2 regions of the Devosia sp. LjRoot16 genome follow, and region 2 is predicted to be linked to the other one. Evidence: riboswitches for the same ligand, from Rfam matches in the RefSeq annotation. Region 2 holds a riboswitch; the other holds the start of a gene.
What was found. A riboswitch is a leader RNA that binds a small molecule or an ion and turns the genes downstream of it on or off. The one in region 2 is predicted to bind thiamine pyrophosphate.
Positions count from the first base shown of each region.

Region 1: it holds a riboswitch for thiamine pyrophosphate, as region 2 does, so the genes downstream of both, thiB (thiamine ABC transporter substrate binding subunit) here and ACSQ23_RS09460 (YkoF family thiamine/hydroxymethylpyrimidine-binding protein) in region 2, are expected to answer to the same signal.

Region 1 is NZ_CAXUPH020000007.1:2,175-5,574, reverse strand. Features, by position in the region: partial or broken gene blaOXA (class D beta-lactamase) at 1-313, opposite strand, end outside; gene ACSQ23_RS26570 (thiamine diphosphokinase) at 518-1,168, opposite strand; TPP riboswitch at 1,243-1,340, shown strand; gene thiB (thiamine ABC transporter substrate binding subunit) at 1,406-2,398, shown strand; gene ACSQ23_RS26560 (hypothetical protein) at 2,355-3,400, shown strand, end outside.
Region 2 is NZ_CAXUPH020000001.1:1,980,868-1,984,267, forward strand. Features, by position in the region: gene ACSQ23_RS09455 (ABC transporter permease) at 1-534, opposite strand, end outside; gene ACSQ23_RS09460 (YkoF family thiamine/hydroxymethylpyrimidine-binding protein) at 562-1,170, opposite strand; TPP riboswitch at 1,161-1,274, opposite strand; gene ACSQ23_RS09465 (acetamidase/formamidase family protein) at 1,412-3,400, opposite strand, start outside.

The sequences.
Region 1 (3,400 bases), on a different contig from region 2:
AATCGCGCAGCCAGGTGGCGGGCGTGGTGGTCACCTTCCAGTCGGCCCGGTTCGCGTCATACTCGGCTTTATACGGCCAGGCCGGCTCGTCCGCGCCGGTGAGGATGCCGGCATCAAACCCCATGACCGCCAGCGGCACCTTGAACGTCGAGGCCGGCGAGGTCGGCGTGTCGCAACCGCCGCCCTCCTGCAGCCGCACCGCGCCGCTCTCGGTGTCGACGATCAACGTGCATACCACTTCCGCCCGGCTCGCGGACACGGCGGCAAGGCTCAGCAATAATGCTGCAATCAGAACTTTCACGAATGGCCCCAAGCTCTTAAAGACCGCGACATGTAGCGGGGATTTAGGCGGAATTTCGCCGGAACGGGGGTTTTCGACCGATAGAGACGGCCCCCTCCCGGCCTCCCCCATAAAGGGGGAGGTGAAGAGTCGGGCTTGTGGCCCGATAGTGCCTGAAACTCGATGCGGCACCTCCCCCTTTATGGGGGAGGATGGGAGGGGGGCCGTCTCTATCAGTCAGCGTTTCTCCAGCAGCAGCTTCGCAATCAGCTGCGCCAAGTACTTCCGCGGCAGGATCAGCAAATACGGCGCATGCACGCCTTCCTCCGGCACGATCCGGAACGGCCCGGTCAGCGCCTCGTTCGAGGTGCCCGTCCGCACCCCTGGCGCGAGCTTCACCGCGTCGAGCGGGTATTTCAGCCCTTCCGAAGTCCAGAAGGTTATCGCCGCCAGCGGGTGGATCGAGACGCGCTCGCCCGGATCGACGGTGAACGAGAACGCCTTGGTCAGCGGCAGCGCCACGTCCTCTTCGTCGACCAGCACGATCTTCCGCTTTGCCGCATATTTGGCCACCGCATCGAGCGCCGCCAGCGTGTGGTCGAAGCGCCGCCCGGTCATCCCCAGCGCCACCGTTACCGGGGCGCGGGTCGAATAGAGCGACTTCTCGAAATCGGTGGTTTCCTGTTCGCTGATCTGCATCAGCCGGGTCTTGCCCAGCCAGGAGTGCGGGTTCTTCAGCGAATCGAAATCGCCGATGATCAGCTCGGGCTTGAGGCCGGCCTCGACGATCTGGTCGGCTCCGCCATCGGCTCCGACCAGATGGCCGCCCGAAGCGTAGAGCTCGCGCAGGAGGTCGAAATCGACCGTCCCGCCGCCAACGATGACCATCAGGTCGTCAAAGACCGCAACGGAAGTCTGGGGGGCACGCGCTTGCACGGAGGGAAAACTCTGTCTATCTGTCAGCTGTCTCGCTGGGGTGTTCCGGGCCTTCCGGAGCTGAGAGTTACCCATTGAACCTGAACCAGGTCATGCTGGCGGAGGAAGTTCGAGATGGCAAGGGCGCGACAGCGTCCGATCCATTGACGTCCCCTTCATTCACATGGCCGCAACCGAAGGGAACGATTTATGCGCTCGTTCGCACACTTCGCGTTGGCGGCAGTCATCTGCGCCACCGCCCTGCCTGTCCTCGCCGAGGACAAGCCGATCCTCAACATCTACACCTATGATGGCTTCGCCGCCGAATGGGGGCCCGGCCCCGGCCTGAAGGCCGGGTTCGAGCAGACCTGCAACTGCACCATCGAGTGGACGACCTCCGAGGACGCTATCTCGAACCTCCGTAAGGTGCAGCTCGAGGGCACCGCGACCAAGGCCGATGTCGTGCTCGGCCTCGATACCGCGACCTCGGGCGAAGCTCGCGCCACCGGCCTGTTTGCCCCGCACGGCCTCACTCCTGAGGGCCTGGTGCTGCCGTGGAACGACGCCGAGTTCGTGCCCTTCGACTACGGCTATTTCGCCTTTGTCTATGACAAGCAGAAGACACCCAACCCGCCGACCTCATTCGAGGAGCTCATTGCGCTGCCCGCGAGCTTCAAGATCGTCATCGAGGACCCGCGCTCGTCGACACCCGGCCTCGGCAATGTGCTGTGGGTCGAGGCCGCCTATGGCGACCGCGCGCCGGAGATCTGGAAGGGCCTGAAGCCGCATGTCCTCACCATGACCCGCGGCTGGTCCGAGGCCTATGGCCTGTTCCTCGACGGCCAGGCCGACATGGTGCTGAGCTACACCACCTCGCCCGCCTATCACGCCATCGCCGAAGACAAGCACAACTACGCCTATGCGCCGTTCTCCGAGGGCTATGTCGCGCAGGTCGAGGTGGCCGGCGTGCTGAAGAGCTCCGATCAGCCGGATCTGGCCAAGGCCTTCCTCGCCTACCTCACGACGCCGGAAGCGCAGAAGATCATCCCCACCACCAACTGGATGTACCCGGTGATCGACCTCGGCGCCGACCTGCCTGCCGAGTTCGGCAAGCCGCCCGCAAAGGTGCTGACGATCGACGAGGCGGCGCTTGCCGCCAATGGCCGGGCCTGGGTCGATGCTGCTCTCGCCGCGCTCCAGTAACCTGGTGCTGCCGCACCGTCCGCTCCGGCTCATCGCCGGGGCGGGCATCGCGGCGGCCATCGCCGTGCTGGTGGCGCTGGTGCTGCTGGCCATCCTCGCCACCGCGGCGGGCGAACCGTCACGCCAATCGAGCGTCGACGTCTGGCACCTGGTGTCGATGACCGCCATCCAGGCCGGGCTCACCACCGTACTGTCGCTGCTGGTTGGCACGGCGCTGGCCTGGGCGCTGAACCGGCTGCGTTTCCCCGGCCGCGACCTGATCGTCGGGCTGTTCGCCTCCGCCATCGTCACCCCCGGCCTGATCGTCGCCTTCGGGCTGCTGTCGGTCTGGGGCCGCGCCGGCTGGGTCAACCAGGCCTCGCTGGCGCTCACCGGCCAGCCGCTCGAAGTGCCGCTGTTCGGCCTCGGCGGCATTCTCGCTGCCCATGTCATCCTCGATGCTTCGTTTGCCGCCCGCATCCTCCTGGCGCGGCTCGACGCCATCCCGGAAAAGCGCCTGAAGACCGGCCAGAGCCTCGGGCTCGGCGCCTGGCAGCGCTTCGCCGTGATCGATTGGCCGATGCTGCGCACCACGCTGCCCGGCCTCGCCGCCATCATCTTCCTCCTCGCCTTCACCAGTTTCCCCATCGTCTTGCTGCTCGGCGGCGGCCCAGCCAACCAGACGCTGGAAGTGGCGATCTACGCCGCGGTGCGCCTTGATTTCGACCTCCGCGGTGCCGTCACCCTGGCGCTGGTGCAGATCGGCATCTGCTCGGCCATCATCATCGCCGCTTCCGCCTTCGCCCCGATCTCCGCCAGCACCGGCGGCTCGACCCCGCCGCGCTGGCGCGACGGCACTGGCGCGCGGCTGGCGCAATGGACGGTGCTGGTCTTCGGCATCGTCGGCTTCGCGCTGCCGCTGCTCGCCATCCTCATCGACGGCATCGGCCCCGGCATCATCGAGGTGGCGAGCCGCCCCAGCTTCTGGAAGGCTGTCGGCACCAGCCTCCTGCTCGGCTCGGG
Region 2 (3,400 bases):
GATGAGGAAGATGCGCCAGCGTGGCGCACCCATCGAGGCCACCAGTTGCTCGATCTCGTCGGCGGTGGCGGCATAGCCCTGCACCAGCGCGATCAGCATTGGAAAGAAGGTGACCAGCGCCACCAGCATGATCTTGGGCGCGAGGCCGAAGCCGAACCACAGCACCACCAGCGGCGCGATGGCGATCATCGGCAGGGTCTGGCTGATGACAAAGACCGGCAGCAGGGCGCGGCGCAGCGGACGGAAGAAGTCGATCAGTACCGAAAGGGCGAAGGCGGCCGAGACCGAGCAGGCGAAGCCGAGGAGGGTGGCGGTAACGGTGGGGAGCGTGTTGTCCCACAGCGCCCGATACTGCAGCGCGCCCTGCATCAGCACCCGGGAGGGCGAGGGCAGTGTGGTCGGTGGGATCCCCGAAAACTGGGCATAGGCCTCCCAGAGGAGGATCAGGCCGCCGACCGAGAGCAGGGCAGGCCACAGGCGGCTGAAGGCTGTTGCGGCGCGTGCCGCGACCGGGCGGATGAAGGGCATCGACATGGACCTTGAAGGAAAAGCAGACGTGCCTTAGCGGGCGGTCGGGCTGTTCGCGGAAACGGTCAGGTCGATGGTGACGTGTCCTTCGGGCGGCCCGAACCGGCAGAAGGCTTCGGCCAGCGTCGCAAACACCGGACCGGCATCGCCGCGCAGCACCGAGCAGAAGTGCTTGGAGCGATCGAACACACCTGAGCTCTTCAGGAAGTCGATGCAGCCATAGATCTCGTCCATGTGCTGGCCGGTGCCCATCACGTAAAGCGAGAACTGGGCGGCGATGGATTGGCCGGTCTCTGCTGCCGAGGCGACCGCCGAACGGGCGGCCGCTTGGCGGGCGGCCAGCGGTTCGAGCGGATCGGCGAGGGCGTTGGTGTTGCAGATCGCCTCATCGGGCTCGCCAGGACAGCCGCGTGAAATGGCGGCCGAGAAGGTGACATGCTTGCCGGCCTGCGTCGCCGCGACGAAGAGGTCGCGCATGGCCGGAAACAACACCTCCGGCGGCCCGACCAGGAGGGTCGAGATATCGTCGGTCTCGATGCGCAGCCGGTCCCGATAGGGATCGAGCGCACCGAGTGCCGAGAGGATGACGCCGACGAAATCGTCGGTCATGGGATAAAGGGAAATCTGTGCGCCAGAAAACATCGCCCGCCTCGCTCCGCTGGTATTACCCAGATCAGCTTTAGGGTCCGCGCACTTGGCGTGCCGCATCTCAGCCCCGGCAATACGGAGCACCCCTGTGGATGGCGTTGCTTAGACCACGGTTGGGTCGGCTTTGGAAGAGGCGGCTTCGAATTTGGGTTGATTGGCCCGGGCGTGCCCATCATTGGCCGGACGCAGTATGCGCCGGGTTGACGCGGGCCGGCTTCGTACTCGCTCGGTCCGGCTAGCGCATGCTGCGACCGCGGAAGATCGCCTTGTCGATAACGGCATGGACGCCGAAGTTGCCGTCCGCGACCTGGGTCACGCCGAAATCGACGGCGAGCGACATGATGGTCAGCGCCTCGTCTTCGTTCAGTCCGTAGACGTCCATCAGGAACCGGCGCGTCTGCCGGAAGGCGTTGCGCAGCGCCAGGTCCACGGTCGACTTCTGATAGACCTCAGCCTGGGCATTGCGACCGAGATCGCGCAGGTAGTTGAGGTGGCTGAAACTCTGGATCACCCAACTGTCGGGGGTCTCGATCAACGGCGCCTTGAGCCCGGTGACGCAGGCCGCTGCGTCGGCGGCTCCCGCCTTGTGGAGGCGGATGCGGATGTCACCGGTCAGCGAGCATTCAAGCCCAGTGCCGTTGATCTCGCCGTCGGACAGGGCGAAGTGCCCGTCGCCCATCGAGAGCAGGCCGCCCTCCACCGATACCGGCAGGTAGATCCGGGACCCCTTGCCGGCGCGCCAATTGTCGATATTGCCGCCGAAATAGCTCGGCGGGATAGAATCGACGAGTTCGGACTCCCGCGGCGCCAGCGCCACGAAGCCGAAATGCAGGCGCGCCGGAATGGCGATACCTTCGAGCACGGTGCGATGCTCGACCAGAGTGTGATCGACCGGCACGCCGGGGTAATCCATGGTCTTGTGCATGACGCCGAACGGATCGACCTGCGGCTGCCACACGTAGCTGTAGAGCGGACGAGCCTCCTGGGGTCGCTCGAGATCGATCTCGAAGATGGTGACGGTCTCGCGCTTCGCCCGGTCGAGCAGATCACCATACTGGTAGCCCCACCAGGCCGAGGCGTTCGAGGCGAAGGCCTTGCCGGTGTGCAGCGGATTGCCGCTGGGCCGGGGCCGGATGTCGATGATTTCAACCTCGATCACGTCGCCGGGCTCCGCCCCGCGCACGTAGATGGGGCCGGTGCAGATATGCACCCCGAACCCTTCGCCCGCGCCGCGCCCGAACACCGAGGCGTTCATCGGTCCGGCTCCGCGCCGGTCGATGTTCTTGCCTTCACTCGTCCAGCCGAAGACGCTTTCGGCGCCAGCATCCCCCGCCACCATCCGATCCCAGTCGTCGCCGGAATGCTGGGTGAGCGTCTCGATCGTGACAGTGGCTCCCGGCTCGACCCGCAGCACCGGCGGCAGCGTGCGACTGACATAGCCCCAGTGTACCGTGTCGGCGGTCGCCGGCAGGTGATGCCGATCGCCGGGCCACGGCTCAGGCTCGGGCCTCGTTGCCTCCTGCGGCCCGGCCGGCGGAGTTTTCGCGGGCGGTACAGGCTGGTGCGTCGTTGGCCTGCCACGCTGGGAGTAGCCGTCATCGACCGGCACGGCGGCGCGGCGCATCTCCGTGGGGGTCATGCGGAAAGCCGTGCTGAAGGCGCGGCTGAAATGCGCCTGATCCCGAAAACCCCAGCGCTGGCCGATGGCGGCAACGCTTTCGCGTGCGTGGTTCGGATCGAGCAGGTCCACCTTGCAGCGCTGCAGCCGCAACTGCCGTACATGGTCGGAGAAATTCTCGCCCCGCCCTTCGAACAGCCGCTGCAGGTAGCGTGCCGACATCCCCTCCTGGCGGGCGATATCGGTGAGCCCCAGATCGGCGTTGGTGAGCTGGCTGTCGATCGCGGCCGAGACTCTTCGGAAATGCGCCGCCTGCACCTGGGTCAGCCCGCCGTCCGGGGCGTTTGCCTCACCGAGCAAAGCGCTTGCCACCAGTTCGGTGAGCGCGATCTCGCCGGCGGCCAGATCGGCCTGGCCGAGATTCTCAATATCAGCGGCCAGCGTCCGCAACAGCGGCCGAGCCGCGGCGGCCGCCACTGTGCGGCCCAGCACGACCGGCAGCCGCACCGGCACGCGGCCCAGCCGCGCCGCCAGGGGCCCGCGTTGCAGTCGCAGCAAGACGGCACGGAAATCGGTACGCCAGTGCATCTGCCAGGCTGTGCTCAT